DNA from 3 places in the Massilia putida genome. Region 2 is predicted to be linked to each of the others. Evidence: predicted binding sites of a transcription regulator. Region 2 holds the regulator's gene; each other region holds the start of a gene.
The links. Region 2 encodes HrcA, which represses chaperone genes, less so after heat shock. Its sites were predicted from a motif close to TTAGCACTCNNNNNNNNNGAGTGCTAA; they were not measured.

Region 1 (9,827 bases), 1.6 Mb from region 2:
AAAGCTACCTCGACGTGCTCGACGCGCTGCACGACTCGAACATCCGCTTCGTCATCAACCGCCAGGAAGGCGGCGCGGCGTTCATGGCCGAGGCCTACGGCAAGCTGACCGGCAAGCCCGGCATCTGCTTCGTCACCCGCGGTCCGGGCGCCACCAACGCATCCATCGGCGTGCACACGGCGTACCAGGATTCGACGCCGATGATCCTGTTCATCGGCCAGGTCGGCACGGACTTCATGGACCGCGAAGCCTTCCAGGAAATCGACTACCGCCGCATGTACGGCCAGATGGCCAAATGGGTCGCGCAGATCGACCGCGCCGAGCGCATCCCCGAATACATGGCGCGCGCGTTCCAGGTCGCGACGAGCGGCCGTCCGGGGCCCGTCGTCCTCGCGCTGCCGGAAGACATGCTCGTGGCGCGCGCCGAAGTGGCGGACACGCGCCGCTACCAGCCCACGCAGGGTGCGCCGTCGGCCTCACAAATCGATCGGCTCCGGACCATGCTGGCGCAAGCGAAAAAACCGCTGCTGCTGCTGGGCGGCGGCACGTGGACGGACCAGGCGTGCGCCGACGTACGGAAATTCGCCGAGGCGAATGCCCTGCCCGTCGCCTGCGCGTTCCGCTTCCAGGACCTGCTGGACAACGAACATCCGCACTATGTGGGCGACGTCGGCATCGGCATCAATCCGAAGCTGGCTGCACGCGTGAAGGAGGCCGACGTCCTGATCGCGTTCGGCCCGCGCCTGGGCGAGATGACGACGAGCGGCTACTCGCTGCTGGAATCGCCCGTGCCGCGCCAGCGCCTCGTGCACATCCACCCGGATCCGGAAGAACTGGGCAGCGTGTACCAGGCCGAATTGATGATCGCGAGCGGCGCGCCGCAGGCCGCAAGCATGCTGGCGGCGATGGAACCGGTCGATGCGGCGGCGTGGCGCCACACGGTGGAAGAAGCGAAGGCCGAGCTGCGCGCGTGGCAGGAACAACCGCCGATCTTCAAGGACGGCACCGCGCCGCTCGACCTGTGGCAGATGATGCAGGACCTGCAGGCGGCCCTGCCGCGCGACACGATCATCACGAACGGCGCCGGCAACTACGCGACGTGGGCGCACCGGTTCTGGCGCTACGGTGCCATGCGCACGCAGCTGGCACCGACGAGCGGCGCGATGGGGTATGCGGTGCCGGCCGGCGTCGCGGCCAAGATCGTGCGGCCGGAACGCACGGTCGTCACCTTTGCCGGCGACGGCGAATTCATGATGACGGGCCAGGAGCTGGCGACGGCCGTGCAATACGGCGCCGGCGTCATCTTCCTGGTCTTCAACAACGGCATGTTCGGCACCATCCGCATGCACCAGGAGCGCACGTATCCGGGCCGCGTGTCGGGCACGCAGCTGCACAATCCGGATTTCGCACAGCTTTCCAAGGCCTACGGCGGCCACGGCGAAGCGGTCGAGACGACGGCCGATTTCGGCCCGGCCCTGGCGCGCGCCGTCGAGTTCACGCGCACGCATAAGCTGCCGGCGCTGATCGAGCTGCGCTACGACGGCAACCTGATCACGCCGGGCGCCACGCTGGACACCATCCGCCGCAACGCGCAGGCCGCCAAGGCCAGCTGATCAGGCAGCGACGAGGCCGCGCAGGGCGGGGACGACGTCGTGCAGGCGCTCCACTTCGAACGTGGGGAGCGCCTGCGTGTCGTTGGCGAGGCGGCCGGGATTGAACCAGCAGCTTTCGATGCCGAACCGGTTCGCGCCGAGGATGTCGGCGTCGAGCCGGTCGCCGACGATGACCGTCTCCGCATGCGCGAACGCGCGCGCCATCTTGACCGTGTAGTCGAAGAAGCGGTTGTCCGGCTTGGCGTGGCCGCACGCTTCGGACGTGGCCACGAACGACACGTGGTCGCGCAGACCCGAACTGGCGATGCGGCGGTGCTGGATGTGCTCGACGCCGTTGGTGATGATGCCCACTTCGCCGATGGCGGCCAGCGTCTCGCACAATTCGCGCGCGCCGTCGATGAGGACGACGGTGTCCGACAACGATTCGAGGTACAGGCGGCTGGCCGCGTCCGGGTCAAGGTCGAGCCCGGTTTCGTGGAACGTCCTGCGGAAGCGTTCCACTTTCAGGAAATCCTTCGCGACGGCGCCCGTCTCGAAACTTTTCCAGAGTGCCATGTTGATGGCCTGGTAGCGGGCGAACAAGCCCTCAGGGAGCGCGTCCAGGCCCAGCGCACGCATCGTGCGGTCGAACGACAGTTGTTCGGAGGCTTTGAAATCGAGCAGGGTGTCGTCGAGGTCGAAAAGAAAAAGGCGGTGTTTCATGGCGCTTGCCGGCTGTACCGGCAACGATGTCCTTCGGAATGACAGGATACCAGTGACGCCAATTACATGCCGAAATTACCGTCGAGCCCGAGTTCGGCCGGCCACGGCACGGGCGCGTCGAAGGCGCTGGCCGGACTGGAAGGATGGGTGAGGAACATGGCGACGAGGGCGATGAACAGCCACACGACGACATTGCGCAGCGAGGCTGCCGAGCTGCCCACCACATGATCGCCGGCGATGAGCCTCTTGAGAAACCTGGAAACGTTCACGATCATCCCTTGGTGACGCGTGTATTTATGGATGTTCATAATTTACACCCGCTAGGCACTAATTTCCAGCACGAGGATTCGGATTGGTATTGTTGAGCTGTATTCTAGCCACAATATGGCAGAGCGGACGCACGCCAGGCAACCGCGCCCGCTCTGGTAGAATACGCGCGACCCTTTCCGGCACACCGCCGCCCTCCCGAATACACAATGTTTAGTTTCTTCAAAAAGAAAAAACCTGAAGCCGAGACGCCGGCTGCGGTCGAACCCGCGGTACCCGCACCGGTCGCCGACGCGCAACCTGAAGCGCCGGCCGAGCAGCCGGGTTTCCTGCGCCGCCTGTTCGGCGCCAACGAGGAAGCGCCGGCGGCGCCCGCAGCCGAGGCGCCCGCCCCGGCCGGCTACGAAGGCCAGCTGTTCCCCGAAACGGCCGAACGCCCTGTCAGCGAAGCGGAAGCGAAGCGCTCCTGGATGTCGCGCCTGAAGGCCGGCCTCGCCAAGACGTCGAGCAATCTGTCGCTGCTGTTCGTCGGCGCGCGCATCGACGAAGACCTGTACGAGGAACTCGAATCCGCCCTGCTGATGTCGGACGCCGGCATGGACGCGACGCAGTTCCTGCTGGACAACTTGCGGCGCAAGGTCAAGGAAGACAAGCTGCTGGACGCCGCTGCCGTCAAGGTGGCGTTGAAGAGTCTGCTGGTCGACCTGCTGCGTCCGCTGGAAAAGCCGCTCGAACTGGGCCGCCATGAGCCGCTCGTCATGATGATCGCGGGCGTCAACGGCGCCGGCAAGACGACCACCATCGGCAAGCTGGCCAAGCACATGCAGCACCACGAGCAATCCGTGCTGCTGGCCGCCGGCGACACGTTCCGCGCCGCCGCGCGCGAGCAATTGATGGTCTGGGGCCAGAGAAACAACGTCACCGTGATCTCGCAACAGTCCGGCGACCCGGCCGCCGTCGCGTTCGACGCCGTCCAGTCGGGCAAGGCGCGCGGCGTGGACGTGGTCATGGTCGACACGGCCGGCCGCCTGCCGACGCAGCTGCACCTGATGGAAGAACTCAAGAAGATCAAGCGCGTGATCGGCAAGGGCATGGATGACGCGCCGCACGAAATCCTGCTCGTCATCGACGGCAACACGGGCCAGAACGCGCTCGCGCAGGTGAAGGCGTTCGACGACGCGCTGCAGCTGACCGGTCTCGTGATCACGAAGCTGGACGGCACCGCCAAGGGTGGCATCCTGGCCGCCATCGCACGCACCCGTCCGGTGCCGGTGTACTTCATCGGCGTGGGCGAAAAGCTGGAAGACCTGCAACCTTTCAGCGCCGACGAATTCGCCGAGGCGCTGCTGGGATAACACGCACGATGATCGAATTCCAGTCCGTCTCCAAGAAGTACTCGGATTCCGCCGACACGTTCGCGCTGTCCGGCGTATCGCTGAACATCGCCAAGGGCGAGCTGGTCTATCTGGCCGGGCCGTCCGGCGCCGGCAAGTCGACCCTGATGAAAATGGTCGCCGCCATCGAGCGTCCCACGTCCGGCCGGGTGATCGTGAACGGGCAGGACGTCGGCCGCATCCGCAAGGCCGGCGTCCCCTTCCTGCGCCGCAACCTCGGCCTGATCTTCCAGAACCAGCGCCTGCTGAACGACCGCCACATCCTGGCCAACGTGATGCTGCCGCTGATCGTCACCGGCGCGACGAAGGCGCAGGCCGAGCAACGCGCCCGCGCGGCGCTGGACAAGGTCGGCCTGCTCGATCGCGCCCTGGCGCTGCCGATGGAATTGTCCGGCGGCGAGCAGCAGCGCGTGGCGATCGCCCGCGCCATCGTCAACCGCCCGCAGATCATCCTGGCCGACGAACCGACGGCCAACCTCGACCGCGCCGCGGCCGACAAGGTCATCGACGCGCTGCACGCGTTTCATTCCGTGGGCGTGACCTGCGTCATCTCGACCCACGACGACCAGATCCTGGACAGCGCCGCGCGCGTGATCCGTCTCGAACACGGCCAGGTGACCGGAGGTGCCGCATGAACATCTGGTTCCGCCAGCACCGCTTCGCCCTCGGCGCCGCCCTGGCGCACGTGCGCAAGGCGCCGGGCAGCTTCCTGTTCAACGTGCTCGTCGTCGCCGTCGCGCTCGCCCTGCCGTTCGCGGGCGTCACCCTGCTCGACAATGTCCGGCCCCTGTCGGAAGAATTGTCCGTCGATCCGGAAATCAGCCTGTTCGTCAAGGCCGACACCCCGCGCGACCAGGCGCAGGCGCTCGCCCCGCAGCTGCAACGGATCCTGCGCGGCACCCATGCGAAAGTCAGCTTCGTGCCGCGCGAACAGGCGCTGGCCAGTCTCAAGCAAAAGAGCGGGCTGACCGACGTGATCGAAACGCTGGGCGACAACCCGTTGCCGGACAGCTATGTGATGAAGCTCGAAGGCTTCACCAGCCGCGCCGACGCCGCGCGCGTGGACGGCCTGGCCGACCAGATGCGCGCCCTGCCGGGCGTCGATTCCGTGCAGGTCGACTCGGCCTGGGTCAAGCGCCTGGCCGCCCTGCTGGGCGTACTGCGCCTGGCGCTGCTGCTGCTCGCGATCACGCTGGGCGTCGTCGTGATCGCCGTCGTGTTCAACACGATCCGCCTGCAGGTGCTAACGCAGCGCGAAGAAATCGCCGTCTCAAAACTGCTGGGCGCGACCGACAACTTCATCCACCGCCCGTTCTACTACACGGGTGCCCTGCTGGGCCTGTGCGCGGGCGCCGTGGCGCTGGGCGCCGTCGCGCTGGCGCTGCGTCCGCTGAACACGGCCATCGCCGAGTTCGCGCGCCTGTATGCGTCGGAATTCCAGCTGAATCCGCTGCCGCCGCTGGGCATGGCCGCCTTGCTGGCGATCAGCGCCGGACTCGGGCTGGTCGGCGCCATGTTGTCGGTGCAGAGGCATCTGGCGCGGCTGAACTGAGCCTTCGATTTTTGTAACGACCCGTGAACCCGTCCGCTGCTGGCCAGTCTAATCCGGCAGCGGACGCAAGGCATCCACCTACATGGCAACGTGCGCCAACAAACAGAAGGCGCATCACGGGTCGCATAACCTGTCTTCTACCAATCTCACATGATACGAACGTCACGTTTGAGACGCGTCAAGTGAACCACCCGTACCTGCTCTACAGTTGAGTCGAACCTATTTTTTGATTCCTGCGGGCAATACTTTAACGAAACTTAAACCCGTCTTCAGGGATATGGTGGCGCCTAGCACTCACCTCAAGAGAGTGCTAATATTACGTCAGACTATCGCGGGAAATGGTTTTGATAGCACCGTCAGCATCCCGACACACAGCCAGCCAGTGGCGCCTTCGGGGCTCTGGAGATGGCGAGACGATGCAGCAGCTTAAATCAGAGGGAGTGACTATGTCCGCACAATCCGCATTGGTCCCGGCCGGCAGTCGTGCTCTGGGGCTGGGCTTCAGTGGCAATCTCGGTAATATCGACGCCTATATCTCGGCAGTGAACCGCCTGCCGATGTTGACCCACGAGGAAGAAGTTTCGCTGGCAACGCGGCTGCAGGAAAAGAATGACCTGGATGCCGCCCAGAAACTGGTGATGTCGCACTTGCGCCTGGTCGTATCGATCGCGCGCGGCTACCTGGGCTATGGCCTGCCGCACGCCGACCTGATCCAGGAAGGCAATATCGGCCTGATGAAGGCAGTCAAGCGTTTCGACCCGAACCAGGGCGTACGCCTGGTGTCCTACGCCATGCACTGGATCAAGGCCGAGATGCACGAATACATCTTGAAGAACTGGCGTCTGGTCAAGGTTGCAACGACCAAGGCGCAGCGCAAGCTGTTCTTCAATCTGCGTAGCAACAAGCAGGGCCTGGACGCCATGTCGCCGCAGCAAGTCGACGATCTGGCGAAGATGCTCGACGTGAAGCGCGAAGAAGTGATCGAAATGGAAACGCGCCTGTCCGGCCGCGACATCGCGCTGGAAGCGCCGACCGACGACGAAGACGACAAGTTCTCGCCGATCGCCTATCTGTCGTCCGACCAGCAGGAACCGACCAAGGTCCTGGAAGGCGAAGAGAAAGTGCGCCTGCAGTCGGAAGGCCTGGAGACGGCCCTGTCGAAACTGGATCCGCGCTCGCGCCGCATCGTGGAAGCGCGCTGGCTGGCCAACGACGACGGCTCGGGCGCCACGCTGCATACGCTGGCCGAGGAATTCGGCGTATCGGCCGAGCGCATCCGCCAGATCGAATCGGCCGCGCTGAAAAAGATGAAAACCGCGCTGGCGGCTTACGTGTAAGCCATCCTGTCAGCCAACGACAACGGCACCTTCGGGTGCCTTTGTTTTTTCCGGGGTCAGCCCTGCGTCTCGATCTTTAGGCCGGGCCAGTCGCGTTCCCAGTTCTTGGAGCGGATACGGTCCAGATAAACGGCATGCTTCTCGCCGAGGAAACGCCGGGTGGGCCTGACGATGAGCCCAAAAAGATCGTCCAGTCCCAACGGCGCCGCGACCTCGATCTCTCCCCGCGCGGCGAGCCGGACGGCGACGGCCGTCGCCGTCTCCGGCCAATGGCGCATCGCGTCCACGGCGGAGCGGTACGGCCGGTCCCCGTTACGAGCATGCATGCGCGCCTGGTTCTTGACGGACCATGCGGACGTGCCATCGCGGTCCCGCAACGCCGTCTCCAGCGCGGCATCGCGCTCCGCACCGCACGCAGCCGGATCGAACCAGATCACATCGATATCCTGCGGCAGCGGCGAGGACGCGCGCCGGTGCGCGTGGTCCCACACACGGTTGCGCACGAACCCGGCGGCGACCCAGCAATCGGGCAGGCCGAGGTCGCGCACGATGCGCAGCACGCGCATGCGCCGGTCGTCGGATGCGATCAGCGCCTGCAGTTCAAGCACACGTTCCACTACCCCAGCTTCGCCTTGAAGAATGCCATCGTCCGTTCCCACGCGAGCTTGGCGGCCGCCTCGTCGTAACGGGGCGTCGTATCGTTGTTAAAACCATGTTCCACGCCCGCATAGACGAAGTGCCGATAATCGACGTGGTTCGCCTTCAGCGCGGCTTCGTAGGCGGGCCAGCCGGCCAGGATGCGCTCGTCCTTGCCGGCATCGTGAATCAGCAGCGGCGCGCGGATGCGGGCGACGTCGGAGGCCGGCGGCTGCATACCGTAGAACGGCACCACGGCGGCCAGGTCCGGCAGTTGCGTCGCGAGGTAGTTGGCGATACCGCCGCCGTAGCAGAAGCCGACCACGCCGACCTTGCCCGTGCCCTGCGGCAGCTCCGCGAGCGCGTGGGCGGCGGCGATGAAGTCGGCGCGCGTCTTCGCCTGGTCCAGCTTGGGGAACAGTTCTCTCGCCTTGTTCTCGTCGCCCGGATAGCCGCCCAGCGGGTACAGCGCGTCCGGCGCGAACGCGGCATACCCCTCGAGCGCGATACGGCGCGCGATGTCCTCGATGTGCGGGTTCAGGCCGCGGTTTTCGTGCACGACCAGGATCGCCGGCAGCTTCCCCTTCGCGTGCGCGGGCTCGGCCAGGTAGCCGTGCACCTTGCCGTAGCCCTGCGGCGACGGGAAGTCGATATAACTCGTCTTGAGGCGTGCGTCCAGCGGGGCGACGAGCGGTGCCGCGAACGACGGCGACAGCTGCGCCAGCAGCGTGGCGGCCGTCGTGCCGCCCGCCGCATAGCGGCTCGCGCGCGACAGGAAATCGCGGCGCGACACGCGGCCGTGCACATAGCCGTCGAACAGTTTCAGTACGTCGGGGTCGAAATCCGCTGCGGTCAATCGCGTCATCTGCTGCCTCCGGTCGGTAGAAAATGAACGCTAGCATACGCCGGTTTTTCAGATCCGGATGACGATGCGCCGCTTGTACAGCTGCCACAACCCCGCCCCCAGCACGAGCAGCAGCACGGCCGAATACGCGGCCGATGCGATCCGCGCTTCCGGAATCGCGCGCGCCAGCCACCCTGCCAGCAGGTCGTGCCCGCTGCCCGCGCCCAGCGGCAGCTGCATCGTCGTATCGATCAGGGTGATGCCGACGAAGGCCAGCGTCGCATTGGTGCCGAACGCAAGGATGGGATGCGTCCACGCGGGCGCCTCGCGGCCGGGCGGCACGAGGCGTATCAAGACGAGCAAGACCAGCAGCGTGAAGCCGCCGGACAGCAGGGCGAAGCTGGGCGTCCACAGCTTCTTGACGACGGGAACGAGCGGATCGAGCAGGAAGCCGGCCAGCAGGCAGGCCATGCCGGCGATGGCGAGGGCCGCCAGGGTGGCGCGCCGGTGCGACCGCGTCAAGAGGACGGACGCCGTCACGCCGAACAGCATGTTGACGAGCGCGCCCAGGGTGGCCACGAGTCCTTCCGGATCGTACGTGACGATATCGCCCGTCCGGCCCCACGGCCACAGGTGCGCCACGCCAAAGACGGCGCGATCGACGACGGCCGGCAGCGAGTTGGCGGAATCGAAGCACGCGTGGCCGCAGCCGGGCGCGTCCCACGCGAGCAGCAGGTCCGCGTAGCCCACCAGCAGCACGACGATGGCGATCACCAGCGTGGACACACGCAAGCCATCGCGCCGCAGCGCCAGCACGCATCCCGTGCCCACGATGGCATAGCACAGGCCGATGCGCTGCAGGATGCCCGGCAGGCGGACGTGCGCGACGTCGAAGCCCGGCAGCAGATTCAGCATGACGCCCAATGCGATGAGCGCGGCGGCGCGGCGCAGCACGTGGCCGGCGAGGGCCGCCCTGCCCCGGCCCTCGCGCCGCCGCAGCGCGTACGGCAGCGCGGCGCCCGCGCAGAACAGGAAGGCGGGGAAGATCATGTCGGCGATGGCGAAGCCGCGCCAGTCGGCATGCGTCAGGAACGCGAAGCGGTGGTCCCAGCCGCCCGCATACGCGACCATGATCATGCCCATCACGGCGAGGCCGCGCAGCAGGTCGATGGCGATCACGCGCGGCGTCCGTGCGATCGCATCGGGCTGCGCGGCGGCAGCCTGCGGCGGCGTGCCCGCCGCGACGCTGGAATCGAAACGTACCGGCTCGCCCATCGTATCCTCCGCTCATGAAAACGATTTCAAATATCCGCCGGCGACGGGGTCGGCGTCAAGTCCTATTGCATAATCAGCAGCGTTAGCCCAAAGGCAATAAAATGAAAGACCACCGCCCACCACAGGAGATTCCATGCAACTCATCGGCATGCTCGATTCGCCCTTCGTCCGCCGCGTCGCCATCTCGTTCGACCTGCAGGACATTCC
Region 2 (9,827 bases):
TCCACTCGGGCGACGCGCTGAAGTTCGACTTCGGCTCCATCCCCGTCCCGGAAGGGAAGAAGCTGCGCGTGGTGGGCAACCTGCCGTACAACATCTCCAGCCCGCTGCTGTTCCACCTGGCCGACTACGCCCACCTCATCGAAGACCAGCACTTCATGCTGCAGAAAGAGGTCGTGGAGCGCATGGTGGCGGAGCCGGGCACGAAGGCCTACGGCCGCCTGTCCGTGATGCTGCAGTGGCGCTATGACATGGCGCTGCTGTTCATCGTGCCGCCGACGGCGTTCGATCCGCCGCCGCAAGTCGATTCCGCCATCGTGCGCATGGTGCCCACGAAGCGCCAGCTGCCGGCCGACGCGGCCACGTTGGAAGCCGTCGTGCAAAAGGCGTTCTCGCAGCGCCGCAAGGTGATCCGCAACTGCGTGGCGGGCATGTTCACCGAACAGCAGCTGGTCGATGCCGGCATCGATCCGGGCGCGCGTCCGGAAGCCGTGGGGCTGGAACAGTACGTGGCGCTGGCCAACATCCTGAAACCCCAAGCCTGATCCACCTGCCGCTCATCACCGGCCGTTCTTCCAGCCGCGTGCCCGCGCCGCCTCTTCTGCCGCCGCGTCCAGCGGCTTGCCCGCGATGCGCTCGTCGATCGCCTCCAGCACGGCCGCCGGCAACGCACTGCCGGCCTGGCGGTAACCGCCCGCCGCTTCCGGCGCCGACTCGGCCAGCACGGGAATCTTCCACTGTCCGCCCTCACGGCACGCGAGGCCGGCCGACGACCCCATGACGAAGCCGCGGCAGTACGCGCCGTCGCGGGCGGCGAAGCTGACGCCGACCTTTACCGCGCCATCCGCCTTGCCGCCGACCTGGCGGTCGAGCGCGGACGCCAGTTCCCCTTGCGCCACCACCTGGCTGCCGTTGCCCGCAATGGCGGGCGCGCCGCCGCCGGCGACCGTTTTGCCGACCAGGACGCCGACGACGAGCGTGGCCGCCAGCGCGCCCCATTCCGGCCACGACCATCTGCGGCGCTCGGCCCGCGCGGTGCGCGCCGCATCGAGCGACAGCACGGGCGCCGGCGGCGCCGGCTGCAGGCGCGCGGGCACGGGTTCGTCGAGGATGCCGGCAAACGCGGCGGCGACGTCCGCGCGCAGGGCGCGGTGGCGCGCCACGGCGGCGGCGATGGCGGGATCGGTGCGCATCGCCTGTTCGACGGCGGCGCGTTCGGCGGGATCGAGCTCGCCGTCGGCATAGGCCATCAGGGTGTCATCGGAAAATGTCATGGTGTCCTTCGTGTCTGATCGGAAAGCAGCTGCTGCAGGGCCTCCCGGGCGCGGGCCAGGCGGCTGGTGAGGGTCCCGACCGGGATCTCCAGCACGTCCGCCGCTTCCTTGTACGGCAACCCGTCCACGAGCACGAGGCCGACGACCAGCCGGTGCTCCTCGGACAGCAGGCTGATCGCCTTCTGGATCGCGAGCCGCTGCTGGTGCGCCTGCGCGGTGTCGTCGCCCACGTGTTCGCCTTCCTCCTCCGGCGCGAACAGCTCGGCGCGCCGGGTCCGGCTGCGCACCTCGTCGATCCACGCGTTCTTGATGATCCGGAAGAGCCAGCTGTCGAGCCGCGTCCCCGGTTCCCATTGTTCGCTGCGGCCGAGCGCACGCTCCATCGCGATCTGGACCAGGTCGTCCGCGTCTTCGCGATGGTAGGTCAGCGCCCGCGCAAAGCGGCGCATGCGGGGCAGCAGGGCGGCAATCTCGTCGGCAAGCATAGTCTCTGTATGGGTAAACGATGGGGAAGGGGATTTTCTTCCCGCCGTCGTTCGTTAACTGGATATTCCGGCCAATCATATATGATCCGCACATGAAATTCCCTTTCGTAAATAGGCGTGGCCTCGTCGCCGTGGCGCTCGTGTGCGGGACGGCGTCCGCCCATGCGCAGCTGGGCTTGCCGTCCTTGCCGCTGCCGGGGCGCGTCGGTCCGCTGGGGCTGGACGGTTTGCGCCGGCCCGTCGACCAGCTGCTCGACCGGGCGCCGCTGCCGGACCTCGGCAGCCTGCGCCTCGACACCGTCAAACGATTGCTGCGCGACCATCCGGACCAGCTCGAGGCCGATCCGCGCGGCGAACCGGCGCTGCGGGGCGAGGTGCTGGCCTGGTCGCCATCGGAGGCGGCGTTGCGGGCGGCGCAGATTGCTGGCGCCACCGTCGTGCGCGACGAGGCGCTGCCGGGGCTGGGCGAGCGCATGGTGGTGCTGCGGCTGCCGGCCGGGGCAACGACGGCGGCCCTGGTCGAGCGCCTGCGCGCCTTGGACCCCGACGGCAGCTACGATTTCAATCATGTGTACACGGGCAGCGGCGCGGCGGATGGCGTGCCGGCCGGGGGCAAGGCGGCCGTGCGCATCGGCCTCGTCGACAGCGGCGTCGATGGCGCGCACCCGGTCTTCGAGGACGCCGCCATCTCGCGCTGGGGGTGCGACGGCCAGGCGGTTCCGGCGCCGCACGGCACGGCCGTGGCGGCGCTGATGATCGGGCGCTCCGACCACCTGCGCGGCGCGGCGCCGGGGGCCAGCTTGTACGCGGCGGACGTGTATTGCGGCAGCCCGGTGGGCGGCGCCGCCGACCGCATCGCGGCCGCGCTGGGCTGGCTGGACGAGCAGCAGGTCGGCGTCGTGAACATCAGCCTCGTCGGCCCGTCGAACGCGCTGCTGGCGCGTGCCGTCGCGGCGATGCAGGCGCGCGGACACCTGCTGGTGGCCGCCGTCGGCAACGACGGACCGGCCGCGCCGCCGTTGTATCCGGCCAGTTATCCCGGCGTCGTCGGCGTGACGGGCGTCGACCGGCGCGGCCGGCCGCTGCCGGAAGCGGCGCGCGGTCCGCAGGTGAAATTCGCCGCGCCCGGCAGCCAGATGGTCAGCGCCGCGCCGGGCACGCCGCCGTACCGCCAGGTGCGCGGGACCTCGTTCGCGGCGCCCATCGTCGCGGCGTTGCTGGCGCAGCGGCTGCCCCGGCCGGACCGCGCCGCGGCCGCACGCGCCGTGGACGCGCTGGCGCGCGAGGCCGGCGGCGGCCAGGCCGTCGCGAACGACGAGACCGGTTATGGCATCGTCGGCGCCGGCTTGCGCACGGACCCGTCGGACCTGCGTTGAAAAAAATTTTTGAAGGAATGGAAGAAAACGGCGAGCTGGTCCGTTTTCCTTGTATCGGCGGCGCAATGTGCCGCCCCATCCCAAGGAGAACAGACATGAACACCAAACAGATCGCCCGCCACATCGCCCTCATCCTGACAATCGGCATGGCTCACCAGGCCCACGCGCAACTGCTCGGCGGCCGGATGGGCGGCTCGCTGGGCGGGTCCGTCGGCGGCATGATCGGCGGCGGCATGGGCGGCATGGGCGGCATCAGCCGCATGGATACGATGGGCGGCCTGCGCGGCGAAGGACGCCTCGTGCGCGACGGCGCGGCCGATGCCGCGTCCGGCGCCGGCCGCACTGCGGAGCGGCAAGCCCCGAATCCCGCCGCCTCCGCACCGGCCCAGCCCGCCGCCCCCGCACAACGGCCGGGCCTGCTGGCCGGCGCGGGCAGCCTCGCGGGCAACGCCACCGGCGCGGCCAGCGCGCAGCGTTCGGTCTCGGCCGAAGGCGGCAGCGGGGGCGCGTCGGCCTATGCCGACGGATCGGGCTCGGCCAGCATGGACGGCAGCGCCGCGGCGGGTATGGTCGGCGGCGCGGCCCGCGGCGCGGCAGGCCAGGCGCATGATCGCGCGGCGGTCGCCGGCAATGAGGCGGCCGGCAGTGCGCGCGGCGCAATCGGTTCGGCGCGCGACCGCGCGGCGGTCGCCGGCAGCGAGGCGGCCGGCAGTGCGCGCGGCGCAATCGGTTCGGCGCACGATGGCGCGGCGGTCGCCCGCAGCGAGGCCGCCGGCAGTGGGCGCGGTGCGATCGGTGCGGCGCACGATGGCGCGTCGGCCGTGAACGGCGGCGTGACGGTCAGCGGCAGCGCGAGCGGTTCGGCGTCGGGCAGCGCGTCCGGCACGGCCACCCGTCCGTAAGCGGCTACAGCTTCCCCTGCCAATAACGGCGCGCCTTGTCGAACACGCGCGCGCCGACTCTTCTTCCCGCCTCCGACGCCGGCGCATCCAGCCGGACGCCGCCCGTGAGGCGCCGCAGCGCTTCGGCGGCGGCCGCGGCGCAGGCCGCGTCATCCCCGGCCGCGCTGGCGGCGTCCGCCAGCGCATTGGCGAGCACGAAGTACAGCAGCACGTCGCGGTCGTCGTCGTGGCCGTCCCGTACCGAGATGTGCCGGGCCTGGGCGAACCAGTGCGCGGCGATCGCCTGCTGCCCGGCGGTGACGGGCTGGCGGGCCTCGGCCGGCATCAGCGCGAACGGCTGCTCGCGGTGGCGGGCCCCGAGCATCGCCGCCGCCTGCGTGCGGCCGATGCCCGCCGGGCTGAATTGGCCAGCCGCGGCGGCCGGATCGAGGCCCAGGCTCGCCATGCGGGCGTCGACGTCGGCGAGCGTCTCCGGGAACAGGCCGGCAAGGATGCCGCGGGCCGCATGGCTCATCGCGGCCGTCTTGCTGGCGGCGTCGCGCTCGGCGCGGGGCAGGCGCACGGCCACGCCCTGCACCGTCTGGCGCGCGTCACCGTCGTAGGCGGCCCAGGCGTTGTAGATGCACGTGTGCAGGCGCGCGAGCGTATGCAGCGCCCGCGCCGTGTCCGTGATCCGCAGCGCCAGCCCGTTCCAACCCGACACCGTGCCGGCCGGCCGCGTCGCCAGGGGCCCGGTTGCCCCGTCCGCATCCAGTTCCAGGAAGTTCCGCCGTCCCATATTCGCCCCCACCTCCGCTTGTGCGCAGAGAAGTATCGCCAGCGAATCCGGCCCGGCTGTTGAGCATGCTCATGCGCCGCTGCCCATGTCGCAACGCACCATCCCGTTTTTGGCCGCTTTATCCCGCGTTTTGTGCGTTTCGTCGCACGCCGGTGGAAGGGAAGGCGCTGCACGCCTACAGTGACACCATACCAAGCCGATCACGGCTCCCGACAAACCGAAACGAACCCTAAGGAGAAGCGAAATGAACGTCCTCAAACACATGGAAGCCATCTTCCTCGCAGCCGCCGTCCTCGTGGGCGTGACGAGCGCCGCGCACGCCGCGAGCAGCGCCAAACATGCGCGCTACGACGCCCAGGTGACGATCGAAGGCCAGCAGATGGCCGTCGTCAAAGTGACCGCGAAGCGCCTGACCGCCGTCGAGAAAGCCGCCATCTGATCCGTCCGCCCGAGCGCCGCGGGCAAAAAAAAAGCCCGCTGTTGAGGCGGGCTTAAATCCAATTCTTTTCTGAGGAGAGTTGGAGGAGACAGGTGCAATTATGCTGCGCTACAGCATATCAGTCCAATTTTTGTTTCGCATATTCGATATACGAAATTTCCATATCTCACTTATTGGTCACGCAAGTCACGACCAGGTTGCTCACGCCCTTGGCCGCTTCCGCCGCGTCGTCCATCGTGCCGCCGCCCGTACCGTTGGCGCCGCCGGTGACGGTGCAGGTCTGGCTGGGGTTGGTGGGCTGGGTCAGGACGGTCACGCCGTAGGTATTGCCGTAGGGAACCGGGTTCATCGTCAGCGGAACGTCCGCGCCGGTCGGGGCCTTGTTGGCGTCCAGGGCGGGGCTGACGGCGATGGTGCCGGTCGTGCTGCCGTTGGCGAGGACGAGGCCGGTGCCGGTCAGGCCCTTGACGGCGCCGGTGAGCGCATACGTATTGATGGCACAGGCATAGCGCACGTCGATCTTGGCCAGCTGGCCGGCCGTGCCGTACGCCGGGAAGGTGACGGGCGCGCAGGTCTGGTGTTTCGGCTGCGCGCCGCCCGAGGGAACGTGGTTGCTGACGGTCGCGCCTTTCGGGATCACTTCATACGTCTGGCCGTACTCGATCTGGTTCGGGAACGCGAGCACGACGTCCGGGACGGTGGCGTCCGTCGCACTGGTGGCGGACGGCGGGTTGACGGTCAGGTCCTGGCCGTTCGTGGTCAGGACGAGGCCCGGGTACCGCACATTGCTGACCGTGACGTTGATCGGGAACGTGGCCTTGCCGCCGCCGCCGCAGGAGGCCAGCGTCGCCATGATCGCGAGGGCGAGGGCCGGACGCGCGAGGGAAAACTTCATGTGAGTCTCTCCGGAGTTAAGAGCAGGTGACGGTGACGGTGGTGGTTTCGGTCGCGCCCATGATGCCCGAGCCGTTGCCGCTGCTGCCGCCGCTGACGGCGCAGGTCTGGCCGGTCGGCTGGGTCAGGACGGTGACGCCGTATGCGCCGTCTTCGTACACCGGGGCCATCTGCACCGTGGCCGTGCCCGCCGGGACGTCATGACGATCCGCGCCGTTGACGACCACGAGGCCGTTGCCGGTCAGGTTCTTGACGCTGACGGTCAGGGCGTGCGTCTTGATCGTGCAGGTCACGCGGATCTGGGCGATCGTGTAATAGTTGGCGCGCGCCTTGCCGTTGATGGCGTGGCATTCGCTGGTGTTCGACGGAATGCTCTTGACCTCGATATTGAACTGGTCGTCGGTCGAGACGCGGTTGCTGAACTGGAACGAGGTATAGGGCGACACGACGGCCGTGTCGTTACCGCCATTATTCGTCAGCACCAGACCGTCCTTGGTGACATTGCTGACCGCGCCGGACAGGTACAGGTCGCCGCTCCCGCCGCCGCAGGCGGACAGGCCCAGCGCGCATGCCAGCGCTACAACGCCGGCACGCAGGATCGAGCTCTTCATAAAATCTCCACAATGGAATGATGGCGCGCGGGCGGCGCCGGTACGGCTGAATAGAAAAATACCCATCATTTTAGTGCATTTGCCAACCATCGGCCCTATTTGCCTTTGTATCACGGTGTAACCATGCGCCCGAGTCGGACACGGCATTGCTTTTCGGCGCGGCCCTCGTTATGCTTGGACCGCTCCTTTCCACTGTCCAAGCTTCGTTTCCGAAGCCGCATCCCAGCATGAACACCCGCCGTGCCTGGCCCAAAGCCATCCTGTTCGACCTCGACGACACGTTGTGGCCGATCGCCCCCGTCATCCTGCAGGCGGAAGAGACGCTGTTCGCGTGGCTGCGCGAGCACGCGCCGCGCGTGGCCGAGCGCTTCACCATCGACACCCTGCGCCAGGCGCGCCTGGAACTGCTGGCGCGCAAGCCGGAATTCCACCTCGACCTCGGCAAGCTGCGCCGCGCCGGCCTGGTCGACGCGTTCCAGGCGGCGGGCGAGGATGCCGCCAAGGTCGAGCATGCGATGGCGCAGTTTTTCGCCGCGCGCAATGCCGTGGTCCCCTACGACGACGTCCTGCCGGGCTTGTTGAAGCTGAAGAGCCGCGTGCTGGTCGGCTCGATTTCGAACGGCAATGCCGACCTGCGGACGATCGGCCTGTCGCACCATTTCAAGGTGTCGGTGGCGGCGCCCCAGTTCGGCGTGGCCAAGCCGGACGCGGCCATCTTCCTGGCCGCCTGCAAGGAATTGGGCGTGGCGCCCGAGGATGCGGTCTATGTCGGCGACGACGTGCTGCTCGACGTGCAGGGCGCCCAGCGTGCCGGCCTGCGCGCCGTGTGGATGAACCGCACGGGCTCGACCAAGCACCTGGAGCACGAGGTGGTGCCGGATGCGATCGTGCGCGACTTCGACGAGCTGATCGATTGGCTCAGGCGCGAACACGAGCAAGAGCGCGGTTAAGCACAAGCTTTGACCGAACGTGCATAATGACAGAAATGAAACGGAACCCTGGTTAGGCCATGCAACTCGATAACCGTGCACAAACCCTGCTGAAAGCCCTGGTCGAGCGCTACATCGCCGACGGCCAGCCGGTCGGCTCGCGCGCGCTGTCGAAGATTTCCGGGCTCGACCTGTCGCCGGCCACGATCCGCAACATCATGGCCGATCTCGAGGAAATGGGGTACGTCGCCAGTCCGCACACGTCGGCCGGCCGCATTCCCACGCCGCGCGGCTACCGCCTGTTCGTCGACACGCTGCTCACCGTGCAGCAGATCGACGAGAACGCCGTCGAGGCCAGCATGCGCCTGCCCGCGCACCAGCCGCAGAAGGTGATCGCCAACGCGGCCCAGATGCTGTCGTCGCTGTCGCAGTTCGCCGGCGTCGTGCAGAGCCCGCGGCGCGAATCGGCGTTCCAGCAGATCGAATTCCTGCGCCTGTCGGAAAAGCGCATCCTGCTCGTCATCGTCGACCCGCGCGGCGACGTGCAGAACCGCCTGCTGCTGACCGACGTCGACTACACGCCGGCGCAGCTGACGCAATCGGCCAATTACCTGAACCAGCATTTCGCCGGCCTGTCGTTCGACGAGGTGCGCAGGAACCTGACGGGCGAGCTGCAGCAGTTGCGCGACGATATGGGACGCCTGATGCAGGCCGCGGTGGAAGCGGGCAGCGAGGCGCTGGCCGAGACGGACGATATGGTCATCGCCGGCGAGCGCAACCTGCTCTCGGTGGCCGACCTGTCGTCCAACATGAGCTCGCTACGCCAGATGTTCGAGATGTTCGAGCAGAAGACGGGCCTCATGCAGCTGCTCGACGTGTCCAGCAAGGCCGGCGGCGTGCAGATCTTCATCGGCGGCGAATCGAAGCTGGTGCCGATGGACGAGATGAGCGTCGTCACCGCGCCGTACGAGGTGAACGGCAAGATCGTCGGCACCCTCGGCGTCATCGGCCCCACGCGCATGGCCTACGAGCGCGTGATTCCGATCGTCGACATCACGGCCAAGCTGCTGTCGAACGCGCTGAGCCACTCCTGATTCCGCCGCGGCCTCAATGCCGGTGCGGGCAGTCGGTCTTCTGGCAGTGGCCGTAGATGGCGAGGGCGTGCTCGGCGATCTTGAAGCCGCGTTCGGCGGCGATCTTCTGTTGGCGGCTTTCGATTTCGTCGTCGTAGAACTCTTCCACGTGGCCGCAGTCCAGGCAGACGAGGTGGTCGTGGTGCGAGCCGGCGTTCAGCTCGTAGATTGCCTTGCCGGTTTCAAAGTGATTGCGGTTCAACAGGCCGGCTTGTTCGAACTGGGTCAGCACCCGGTAGACGGTCGCCAGGCCCACGTCCATGTTTTCGTTCAGCAGGGTCTTGTAGACGTCTTCCGCCGTCAGGTGCCGCACCGCGCTGTTCTGGAAAATTTCCAGGATTTTTAGCCGAGGCAAGGTTGCTTTCAGGCCGCTGGCTTTCAGGTCGGTTGGATTGTGGCTCATGTTTTGTTACTCGGATATGGGCGGAGTGCTTTATGATATAGCGTTTTGATAGCTCCCGCCTCATCGATTTTTAAGGTCAGATATGCGCATTAACGTCGTTTTACATCGTTCCCACGCCCGGGCAGCGCTCGTGGCCGGCCTCGCCTGCATGACGTTGGCGCTGTCCGGCTGCGCCGCCTGGCGCAACCAGACCCAGCCGGCCGCGCCGGTGAGCACCGCCCCCGACGCGGTCGCCGCCGATGCCGGCAAGTCCGCGGCAATCGCGAATTCGGGCGCGCAGACGACGACCGTCACCAAGCTGCAGAAATTCCTCTGGATCTTCTCGCCATACCGCCCGGACATCCAGCAGGGCAATTTCGTGTCGCAGGAAATGCTGAACCAGCTGAAGGTCGGCCAGACCCGCGATCAAGTGAAATTCATCCTCGGCACGCCGCTGCTGCAGGACGCCTTCCACAAGGACCGCTGGGATTATCCGTTCTACCTCGCGCGCGGCAACGGCGAGCTGACCACCAGCCGCGTCACCGTCTATTTCAAGGATGACAAGGTCGACCACTTCGACGGCGGCAACCTGCCGACGGAGCGCGAATACATCAATCGCCTGATCGG
Region 3 (9,827 bases), 630 kb from region 2:
GGGATTACTTCTGCGACAGGACCCACTTGACCAGCGTGTGCGCTTCCGCTTCGGTGACCTGCGGGTTGGCCGGCATCGGGACCGGACCCCAGACACCCGAACCGCCCTTCATGACCTTCGCGACCAGCTTGCCTTCGGCATCTTTCTGGCCAGCGTATTTGGCGGCGACGTCCTTGTAGGCCGGGCCGACCAGCTTGGTTTGCACGGAGTGGCAAGCCATGCAATTCTTCGCTTTCGCCAGGGCGGCCGCGTCTTGCGCGAAGGCGCCGGTGGAAGCCAGGGCAGAGACTGCAGCAAACAACATCAACGAACGTTTCATCACGTATTCTCCAGTTGGGGCATTTCTAATAATTAGATTCTATCGTGTTTCCCAGCCAGCAGCGGCATGGACATAATCAGTAACGGATGATACAGAATGTGGTTGACCAGATGGCAGTATTCCGTTGCTTTACGGCACTACTGTTGTAACATGGCCGCTTGAAAGGAATGCCGATATGCCCCTGATCCTCTTGATTGCCGTCCTCGTCGTGCTGCGTTTCTTCGAGGTCTGGCGCTTTGCCGAACTGTCCTGGTGGTGGATCGTCGCCCTGATGGTGGTCGCCTTCATCTGGTTCGAATTCATCGAAAAGATGCTGGGCCTCGACAAGCGCAAGGCCCACAACCTCGACGAGAAGCGCCGCAAGGAACGCGTGAAGCAGAGCTTCGGCAAGCGCAAATGACGCAGCCGGGAGCTTAGCGCGGCACGCGCATTGCCAGACATGCCGTGTGGCGTATGTGGCATGCTCTCTCGACGGATGAACCCCGTCGTCCTCGCGCAAGCGGGGATCCATACCGAGATTCCGAAGTCGGTAGCGGTGCGTTCCTGCGACGTACTCGAGTTCCGCGGCTCAGCATGGATTCCCGCTTGCGCGGGAATGACGTTCCCCAAACTCAGCAGGTAACCGCCCCCTTGCTGGCCGGCTGCGCCAGCGCCGCGAACTTGGCCAGCACGCCGCGGGTGTAGCGCGGCGCCGGACGCACCCAGGCCGCGCGCCGGCGGGCGATCTCGTCGTCCGGCACGTTCAGCTGGATCAGCTGATGGTGCGCGTCGATCGTGATCGAGTCCCCTTCCTGCACGAGCGCGATCGTGCCGCCCTCGAACGCTTCCGGCGTCACATGCCCCACGACCATGCCCCAGGTGCCGCCGGAAAACCGGCCATCCGTGATCAGCCCCACGGATTCGCCCAGACCCTTGCCGATCAGCGCCGCCGTCGGCGCCAGCATCTCCGGCATGCCCGGACCGCCGCGCGGCCCCAGGTAGCGCAGCACGAGCACGTCGCCCGGGTTGATCTTATTGGCGAGGATCGTGTCCATCGCGCTGTATTCGTCGTCGAACACGCGCGCCGGGCCCGTGATCACGGGATTCTTCAGGCCCGTGATCTTGGCCACGCAGCCTTCCGGGGACAGGTTCCCTTTTAAAATCGCCAGGTGGCCTTCGTCGTACAGCGCGCGGTCCAGCGGCCGGATGACGTCCTGTCCCGCCGGCGGCACGGACGGCACGTTCGCCAACTCCTCGGCGAGCGTGCGGCCCGTGATGGTGATGCAGTCGCCGTGCAGCAGGCCCGCGTCCAGCAGCAGCTTCATGACCTGCGGGATGCCGCCCGCCTTGTGCAGATCCGTCGCGACGTATTCGCCCGACGGTTTCAGATTGCAGATCACGGGCACTTTGCGGCGCACGCGCTCGAAATCGTCGATCGACCATTCCACCTCGGCCGCGTGCGCGATGGCGAGGTAGTGCAGCACGGCGTTCGTCGAGCCGCCGGTCGCCATGATCAGCGCGACGGCGTTTTCGATGGACTCGCGCGTGATGATGTCGCGCGGCTTGAGGTCGCGCTTGACGGCTTCCACGAGCACGCGCGCCGACTCGGCCGCCGATCCGACTTTTTCGTCGTCGGGATTGGCCATCGTCGACGAGTACAGCAGCGACATGCCGAGCGCCTCGAACGACGACGACATCGTGTTCGCCGTGTACATGCCGCCGCACGATCCGGACGACGGACAGGCGTTGCGTTCGATGCCGTCGAAATCCTCCTGGCTCATGCGCCCCGCCGTGAATTCGCCCACCGCTTCGAAGGCCGACACGATCGTCAGGTCCTTGCCCTTCCAGTGGCCCGGCTTGATCGTCCCGCCGTACACATAGATGCCGGGGACGTTCGTGCGCGCCAGCGCGATCATCCCGCCCGGCATGTTCTTGTCGCAGCCGCCGATCACGACGACGCCGTCCATCCACTGGCCGTTGACGCACGTTTCGATGCAGTCGGCGATCACCTCGCGCGAGATCAGCGAGAACTTCATGCCTTCGGTGCCCATCGACATGCCGTCGGAAATGGTCGGCGTGCCGAACACCTGCGGATTCGCACCCGCATCGCGGATGGTGGCGATGGCCACGTCGGCCAGTTTCTGCAGGCCGGAATTGCAGGGCGTGATCGTGGAATGGCCGTTGGCGATGCCGATCATCGGCTTGTCGAAATCCTCCTGGCGGTAGCCCATCGCGTAATACATCGAGCGATTCGGACTGCGGGCAACGCCTTCGGTCACATGGCGGGAACGGCGGTTGTAGCGCGGCTGGTCGGGCATGGTCGGCTCCTGATGGGACGATTTTTCCAGCATGCCGCGCGGCCAAGCCCGCGTCAAATGGGGCGTCAGGCGTGCTTCTGATATGCTGCGCCAATCACAGACATGTCACTCATATCGATGAACCTGGAATTGCGCCAGCTGCGCTACTTCGTCACCGTGGCCGAGGAATTGCACTTCGGCCGCGCCGCCGCGCGCCTGCACATGACGCAGCCGCCGCTGTCGCAGGCCATCGCCGCGCTGGAAGATGGCCTCGGCACCGCGCTATTCCTGCGCAACCGCCGCATGGTCGCGCTGACGCCGGCCGGCAGCGCCCTGCTGCCCGAGGCCCGCCGCATCCTCTCCGAAGCGGCCCTGCTGCCCGACCTGGCGCGGCGCGCGGCCAGCGGAGAAGCGGGCCGGCTCGCGCTCGCGTTCATCACGTCGGCCGACTACAGCGTGCTCCCGCCCTTCCTGCGCCGCTACAGCGAGCGCTATCCGGGCGTGCAACTCTCCCTGCAGGAAGCGACGTCGGACGTGCAGGTCGACGAGCTGCTGCGCGGGCGCATCGACGCGGGTTTGCTGATTCCACCGCTGCCCGACCGCGCGCGCGCGGAACTCGATTACATGAAGGTGCTGGACGAGCCGCTGATCCTGTGCGCGCCGGCCGGCCTCGCGCTGCCGGCGGTCCCGCGCCCGCGTGCCCGCGCGACGCGCACGCGGGCGGCAGCCGATGCGGCGCCGCCGCTCGGCCCGCACCTGGGCGCGCCCGTCCGCCTGCAGGATTTGCCGCATCTGCCGCTGATCATTTTCCCGCGCGAGATCTCGCCCGCCCTGCACGATGCCATCCTGTCGTGCTTCCGCGCGGCGGGCATCACGCCGGCGATCGGGCAGCAGGCGATCCAGATGCAGACCATCGTCAGCCTCGTGTCGGCCGGCATGGGGTTAGCACTTGTGCCACAATCCGTGTCGAACCTGATGCGCCCCGGCGTAGAATACCGTGCCCTCGCCGACGCGACCCCATTGGTCGAGACCGGCATCGCATGGCGCCGCGATAACCCTTCGCCGGTGCTCAAGGGCTTCCTGGAACTATTGAGGACTATCTAATATGCTCGTTCACCCGCAACCGAACCCGGTCGCCTTCAGCATCGGCCCCGTCGAGATCCACTGGTACGGGATCATGTACGTGGTCGCTTTTGCCCTGTTCATCCTGCTGGGCCGCGTACGCATCAAGACGCAGGCCCACGTGCAGGCGCAAGGCTGGACCTACACCGACCTCGACGACATGCTGTTCTACGGGATGCTGGGCGTGGTGATCGGCGGGCGCCTCGGCGAAGTGCTGTTCTACCGCCCGGATTATTACTTCTCGCATCCGGCCGAAATCTTCATGACGTGGCACGGCGGCATGTCGTACCACGGCGGCTTTATCGGCGTGCTGATCGCGATGGCGCTGTGGGCCCGTAAGCGCGGCCGCAACCTGCTCGATGTGTACGATTTCATCGCGCCCATGGTCCCCATCGGCTATGCGTGCGGGCGCCTGGGGAATTTCATCAACGCGGAACTGCCGGGCCGCCTGGCCGATCCGAACCTGCCGTGGGCGATGCTGTGGCCGGGCGTCGAAGGGCCGCGCCATCCGTCGCCGCTGTACCAGATGCTGGTGGACGGCGTCCTCGTATTCGTGATCATGTGGCTGTTCGCGCGCAAGCCGCGCCCGCGTCTCGCGGTGGGTGCGCTGTACACGCTGCTCTACGGCTGCGCGCGTTTCTTCACCGAGTATTTCCGCGTGCCCGATTGGGAGACGCATGTGATGGGATTGCCGATCACGTCGGGGCAGGTGTTGTCGCTGCCGATGATCGTGGCGGGACTGATCATGCTGGGGTGGGCGTATTCGGATGCGAACAAGCGGGCGGTGCACGCGTAGCAGGCATACGAATGCATTGGTGGGCACGGGGTGCCCACCTTCACACGCCCATCAACTCCAGCACCTTATCCCACTGCCCTTTCGTCACCGGCGAAATCGACAACCGGCTCCCCTTCTGCAGCAGCACCATGTCTTCCAGTTCCGGCACGCCGCGCATTTCCGTCAGCGGCAGATAGCGTCCTTCCGCCACCGCCGTCACGTCGACGGAAATCCAGCGTGGCTGTTCTTGCGTCGCCTTCGGATCGAAATAATGACTGCTTGGCTCGAATTGCGACGCATCCGGATACGCCGCGCTGGCGACTTTCGCGATCCCCGCCACGCCCGGCACGGCGCAGCTGGAGTGGTAGAACAGGACGCCGTCGCCCACCTGCATCTGGTCGCGCATGAAATTGCGGGCCTGGTAGTTGCGCACGCCGAACCAGGCGACCGTCTTGCCGGGCGCTTTGATCACGTCGGCGAAACTCACTTCATCGGGTTCGGATTTCATCAACCAGTAACGCATGCGCGGCACTCCATCGAATAAAAAAAAAGCGGTTGCGACCTCGTGGTCCGCAACCGCTCGTGTGTTTATCCCCGCCTGTGCCGTTTTTGCCGGCATCCCGAACCTAACGGCTCAAGGTGGTCGCAGTCAGTTCAATTTCGGGTTCGTCGGACTAGCGACGATCGCGCCCACCAAACATGTTCCACAACCTATGCGAATGAATGGTTCAAGGAATATATGGCAAATCTCGAACACCGCAGGGTAGACGGCAGTTTACTACGATGGACGGGCATGTCAAACGTTTTTGGCCTCAGGCCGGGTTTTCGTCGGCCGAGAGTGCGGCATCCAACACCGTGTGCATCGCCTCGAGTTTCTGCTTGACTTCCAGGATCGTCATGTCCGCCAGCGGGCCTTGCGGCGCTTTCACGGACAGGAATTCGGCCGCCACCGACAGCGCCGCCATGACGGCGATACGGTCGGTGCCTTTGACCTTGCCGGAGTCGCGCAAAGCGCACATTTTGCCGTCGAGATAGGCCACGGCCTCGCGCAAGGTTTTCTCTTCGCCGTCGCGGCAGGCCAGGCGATACGGCTGCCCCATGATGGTTACGTCCAGCTGGATCATTGCGCGGTCTCCGCGTCGTCGGTGGTTTCGGGCGCGGGTTCGAGGTGCGCCAGCAGGGCTTCGACGCGCTGCTGGGCCGCGATCAGCCGGTTCTTGAAGTCGACGTTTTCCGCGCTGAGCAAGGTGTTCGCCTGACGCAGCAGATAGTTCTCGCTGCGCAGCGCCTGGGTCAACTGGGCGAGCCGGTCGATCTTATCGGAGAGGTCTTGGAATTCGGAAATCATCCGTAACTATAGGATCGTCTTGAATTTTTCGTCAACAGGCGCGCGTGCGCGTGGCGTCGATCGTGCGCCCCGTCCGCTCGAATCGGTGTTACTCTCATATGCTTATGCATTTATCAACCACCGCCTGGAACGCCCATGCGGTGCGCGTCCGCATTGTCCCAAACCGGCATGCCCGGTTGAGCAACCACAAAAAAGTCCGTTAAAACCCGAACATAGTGGCTTGAAATGCTAAATTATCGTCCCTATAATTAGCACTCGTTAGTGGAGAGTGCTAACAAACCTTTCTACCCGCAGCGAGCCGATTCCAGAAATGGTCCGCTGCGGACCTTAGGAATAGCCTGTCAAATCAACCAAAAGGAGTTTTGCATGAACCTTCGCCCATTGCACGATCGCGTGATCGTGAAGCGTCTCGACCAGGAAACCAAGACTGCATCCGGCCTGATCATCCCCGATGCGGCGGCCGAGAAGCCGGACCAAGGTGAAGTGCTGGCCGTCGGTAACGGCAAAGTGCAAGAGAACGGCAACGTCCGTCCGCTGGAAGTGAAAGTCGGCGACCGCGTCCTGTTCGGCAAGTATTCGGGCCAGACCGTCAAGGTCAACGGCGAAGAGCTGCTGGTCATGCGCGAAGAAGACATCATGGCCGTCGTGGCCCTGTAATCCGTCCAATAACTTCCTGAATCTGGAGAAATAAATATGGCAGCTAAAGATGTAGTGTTCGGCGACGTAGCACGCGCCAAGATGGTCGAAGGCGTCAACGTCCTGGCCAACGCAGTTAAAGTCACCCTCGGCCCGAAAGGCCGCAACGTCGTGCTGGAACGTTCGTTCGGCGCCCCGACCGTCACCAAGGACGGTGTCTCGGTCGCCAAAGAGATCGAGCTGAAAGACAAGCTCATGAACATGGGCGCGCAGATGGTCAAGGAAGTCGCTTCGAAGACCAGCGACAACGCCGGTGACGGCACCACCACCGCGACCGTGCTGGCACAAGCCATCGTGCGCGAAGGCATGAAGTTCGTTGCCGCCGGCATGAACCCGATGGACCTGAAGCGCGGCATCGACAAGGCCGTCGCCGCCACCGTCGAAGAACTGAAGAAGATCGCCAAGCCGACCACGACCTCGAAAGAGATCGCCCAAGTCGGTACCATCTCGGCCAACTCGGATTCGTCCGTCGGCGAGCGCATCGCCGAGGCGATGGAAAAAGTCGGCAAGGAAGGCGTCATCACCGTCGAAGACGGCAAGTCGCTGAACGACGAGCTGGACATCGTCGAAGGTATGCAATTCGACCGCGGCTACCTGTCGCCGTACTTCATCAACAACCCGGACAAGCAGGTCGCCGTCCACGAGAACCCGTTCATCCTGCTGTGCGACAAGAAGATCTCGAACATCCGTGATCTGCTGCCGGTGCTGGAGCAAGTCGCCAAGGCCGGCCGTCCGCTGGTGATCGTCGCCGAAGACATCGAAGGCGAAGCGCTGGCGACCCTGGTCGTCAACAACATCCGCGGCATCCTGAAGACCGTCGCCGTCAAGGCCCCGGGCTTCGGCGACCGTCGCAAGGCCATGCTGGAAGACATCGCCATCCTGACCGGTGGCCAGGTCATCGCCGAAGAAGTCGGCCTGACCCTGGAAAAGGTCACGCTGAACGAACTGGGCCAGGCCAAGCGCATCGAAGTCGGCAAGGAAAACACCATCATCATCGATGGCGCCGGTGCCGCCGAAGCGATCGAAGCGCGCGTCAAGCAGATCCGCATCCAGATCGAAGAAGCGACCTCGGACTACGACCGTGAGAAGCTGCAGGAACGCGTGGCCAAGCTGGCCGGCGGTGTTGCCGTGATCCGCGTCGGTGCCGCGACCGAAGTCGAAATGAAAGAGAAGAAAGCACGCGTGGAAGACGCGCTGCACGCCACCCGCGCTGCCGTCGAAGAAGGCATCGTCCCGGGCGGCGGCGTGGCCCTGCTGCGTGCCCGTGCCGCGCTGAACATCAAGGGTGACAACCCTGACCAGGAAGCCGGTATCAAGATCGTCCTGCGCGCAATGGAAGAGCCGCTGCGCATGATCGTCCAGAACGCCGGCGAAGAGCCGTCGGTCGTCGTCGCCGCCGTCATCAACGGCCAGGGCAACTACGGCTACAACGCCGCCAACGGCACCTACGGCGACATGGTCGAACAGGGCGTGCTGGATCCGGCCAAGGTCACCCGCTCGGCACTGCAGAACGCAGCCTCGATCGCCGGCCTGATGCTGACCACCGACTGCATGGTCTCCGAGATCGTCGAAGACAAGCCGGCAGCCGGCGGCCACGGCATGGGCGGCATGGGCGGCATGGGCATGGACGGCATGATGTAATCGCCGGACAGGCTGCCGGCATTGCGCCGGCACCGTTCACAAAAATCCCGCAGGGTTCGCGCCCTGCGGGATTTTTTATTTGCGCGGCAAGCGTGCGAGCCCGCGCTCGCAGGCGCTGCATACTGACGCCATCGAACGACACGGAGGCAGTCACCATGGCGGCAGTCAATCTGGACGAACTCGAACACGCGGCCCTCGTCGTCGACGACGGCGCCAAGGCGCTCGTCGCGCGCGCGACGGGCATGATCCACCTGCTCAACGACGACTACATGGACGAGGAAGCGCCGGTGCCGGCCGACGCGGGCAGCGACGCCGGCCATGACTACGTCGTCGTGCCGGCCGCCAGCACGCTTGGTATCGGCGATCCGCTGGTGCTGCGCTTCGCCGCCACGCATCTGGCGGGCGACCAGGCGGCCATCCGCGCACTGTTCGACGCCAACGACACCGACGGTTACGCGCGCCTACTCGACGAGCGCGGCGCCACCGAATCGTGGCAACGCTTCCGCAGCGAAGAAACGAAGGCCGCGCTGCGCCGCTGGTGCGACGAGCACGGTTTGCAGGCGACGGACTGAGGGCAAGGCCGGGGCGGCCGCAAGCGCCAAGTTGCCGGGTGACACCAGTTGGTTTAGACTGGTTCTTTCCCTTCCAACTCGCCAACATGTCCGCACGCCCCGTCCGCCTGCTGAGCGCCGCCCTCCTCGCCGTGGCCGCGCTCGCCGCCTGCAAGGGCGAAAAACCGGCGCCGCCGCCGAAGCCGGCGGTCGTCCAGGCGCCGGCCGTGCCCACGCGCACGCGCGACCAGGCGATCGCCGAACTGATGGCGCTGCCGGAACTCAAGACGTGGTCGGAGCAGATCGAAAAGCGCTCGCACGGCGCGGCCCACGGCGCCGTCATCGAAGACGACCCGAACCCGCGCATCATCGAGGGGAAAAAGTATTACCAGCTGAGCTTCGTGGAAGACCGCAAGCAGAACGTGCACCGCCGCGCCAGCTTCCTCGTGGCGCACCAGGGCGACGAGATCCTCGTCGAGGACCTGGACAACGACACCGTGCAGTCGCTGTCCGAATGGCGGCGCAATATCCGCAACGTCGAACTGAAGTCGGGTTGATCGGACACAAACCAGCCCCAATCCGACGCGTCTATCGTGGTCGCTGCCGCTGACCGTGCAGCGTCACCGTTCACGCCGCGTGGACGGTGGCGCCACTCCTCCCCCGGTCGGCGGCGCCTCCCCTCATCCCTTCACGCCCGCTCCCGCCACTCGGCCAGGTAATGCTGCGGCGTCTTGCCGGGCAGCTTGCGGAACATGCTCGTGAACGCGTTCGGGCTCGCATAGCCGAGAGATTGCGCGATAGTGCCCACGCTCTCGCCGCGCGTGGCGGGGATCGGGACGGTATATCGGCTGGCGTCGTTCCTGCCGAAGATCGAAGCGCGCAAGTAAACCGCTGCATTCAAAACCGTCGCCCCCCGCACAGGCGGGGCCCCAAGTCCAGTGTCGCCACAGCGCGTAAAACCTGGATCCCTGCCTGCGCGGGGACGACGTTGGCTAGCTGTCGAGGTGGGAGATCAGCGCCCTGCGCCCTTCCCCTTCACCCTCCGTCGCCGCAGGCGGCAACGCCCGCGCATGGTGCACGTCGACGGAGATCCCGACCG

Region 1: the regulator HrcA is predicted to act here: its motif matches at 5,816-5,842, upstream of rpoH (RNA polymerase sigma factor RpoH).
Region 3: the regulator HrcA is predicted to act here: its motif matches at 6,089-6,115, upstream of groES (co-chaperone GroES).

Annotation. Positions count from the first base shown of each region.
Region 1 covers NZ_CP019038.1:5,089,271-5,099,097, reverse strand. The annotation lists gene BVG12_RS24885 (thiamine pyrophosphate-binding protein) at 1-1,613, shown strand, start outside; gene BVG12_RS24880 (YjjG family noncanonical pyrimidine nucleotidase) at 1,614-2,315, opposite strand; gene BVG12_RS24875 (hypothetical protein) at 2,378-2,623, opposite strand; gene ftsY (signal recognition particle-docking protein FtsY) at 2,792-3,937, shown strand; gene BVG12_RS24865 (cell division ATP-binding protein FtsE) at 3,946-4,611, shown strand; gene ftsX (permease-like cell division protein FtsX) at 4,608-5,528, shown strand; gene rpoH (RNA polymerase sigma factor RpoH) at 5,975-6,865, shown strand; gene BVG12_RS24850 (nucleotidyltransferase family protein) at 6,922-7,482, opposite strand; gene BVG12_RS24845 (dienelactone hydrolase family protein) at 7,482-8,366, opposite strand; gene BVG12_RS24840 (acyltransferase family protein) at 8,415-9,620, opposite strand; gene BVG12_RS24835 (glutathione S-transferase) at 9,754-9,827, shown strand, end outside.
Region 2 covers NZ_CP019038.1:3,457,513-3,467,339, reverse strand. The annotation lists gene rsmA (16S rRNA (adenine(1518)-N(6)/adenine(1519)-N(6))-dimethyltransferase RsmA) at 1-542, shown strand, start outside; gene BVG12_RS17630 (anti-sigma factor) at 558-1,271, opposite strand; gene BVG12_RS17625 (RNA polymerase sigma factor) at 1,268-1,756, opposite strand; gene BVG12_RS17620 (S8 family serine peptidase) at 1,849-3,132, shown strand; gene BVG12_RS17615 (hypothetical protein) at 3,228-4,034, shown strand; gene BVG12_RS17610 (DUF6851 domain-containing protein) at 4,039-4,812, opposite strand; gene BVG12_RS17605 (hypothetical protein) at 5,057-5,251, shown strand; gene BVG12_RS17600 (hypothetical protein) at 5,418-6,146, opposite strand; gene BVG12_RS17595 (hypothetical protein) at 6,163-6,756, opposite strand; gene BVG12_RS17590 (HAD family hydrolase) at 6,984-7,706, shown strand; gene hrcA (heat-inducible transcriptional repressor HrcA) at 7,766-8,779, shown strand; gene fur (ferric iron uptake transcriptional regulator) at 8,793-9,221, opposite strand; gene BVG12_RS17575 (outer membrane protein assembly factor BamE) at 9,304-9,827, shown strand, end outside.
Region 3 covers NZ_CP019038.1:2,827,047-2,836,873, forward strand. The annotation lists gene BVG12_RS14845 (c-type cytochrome) at 5-319, opposite strand; gene BVG12_RS14850 (TIGR04438 family Trp-rich protein) at 495-719, shown strand; gene ilvD (dihydroxy-acid dehydratase) at 931-2,616, opposite strand; gene BVG12_RS14860 (LysR family transcriptional regulator) at 2,734-3,699, shown strand; gene lgt (prolipoprotein diacylglyceryl transferase) at 3,701-4,513, shown strand; gene BVG12_RS14870 (EVE domain-containing protein) at 4,554-5,015, opposite strand; RNA gene ssrS (6S RNA) at 5,080-5,260, opposite strand; gene BVG12_RS14880 (cell division protein ZapA) at 5,305-5,616, opposite strand; gene BVG12_RS14885 (hypothetical protein) at 5,613-5,840, opposite strand; gene groES (co-chaperone GroES) at 6,207-6,497, shown strand; gene groL (chaperonin GroEL) at 6,534-8,177, shown strand; gene BVG12_RS14900 (hypothetical protein) at 8,333-8,749, shown strand; gene BVG12_RS14905 (hypothetical protein) at 8,836-9,285, shown strand; gene BVG12_RS14910 (AraC family transcriptional regulator) at 9,417-9,611, opposite strand; gene glk (glucokinase) at 9,721-9,827, opposite strand, start outside.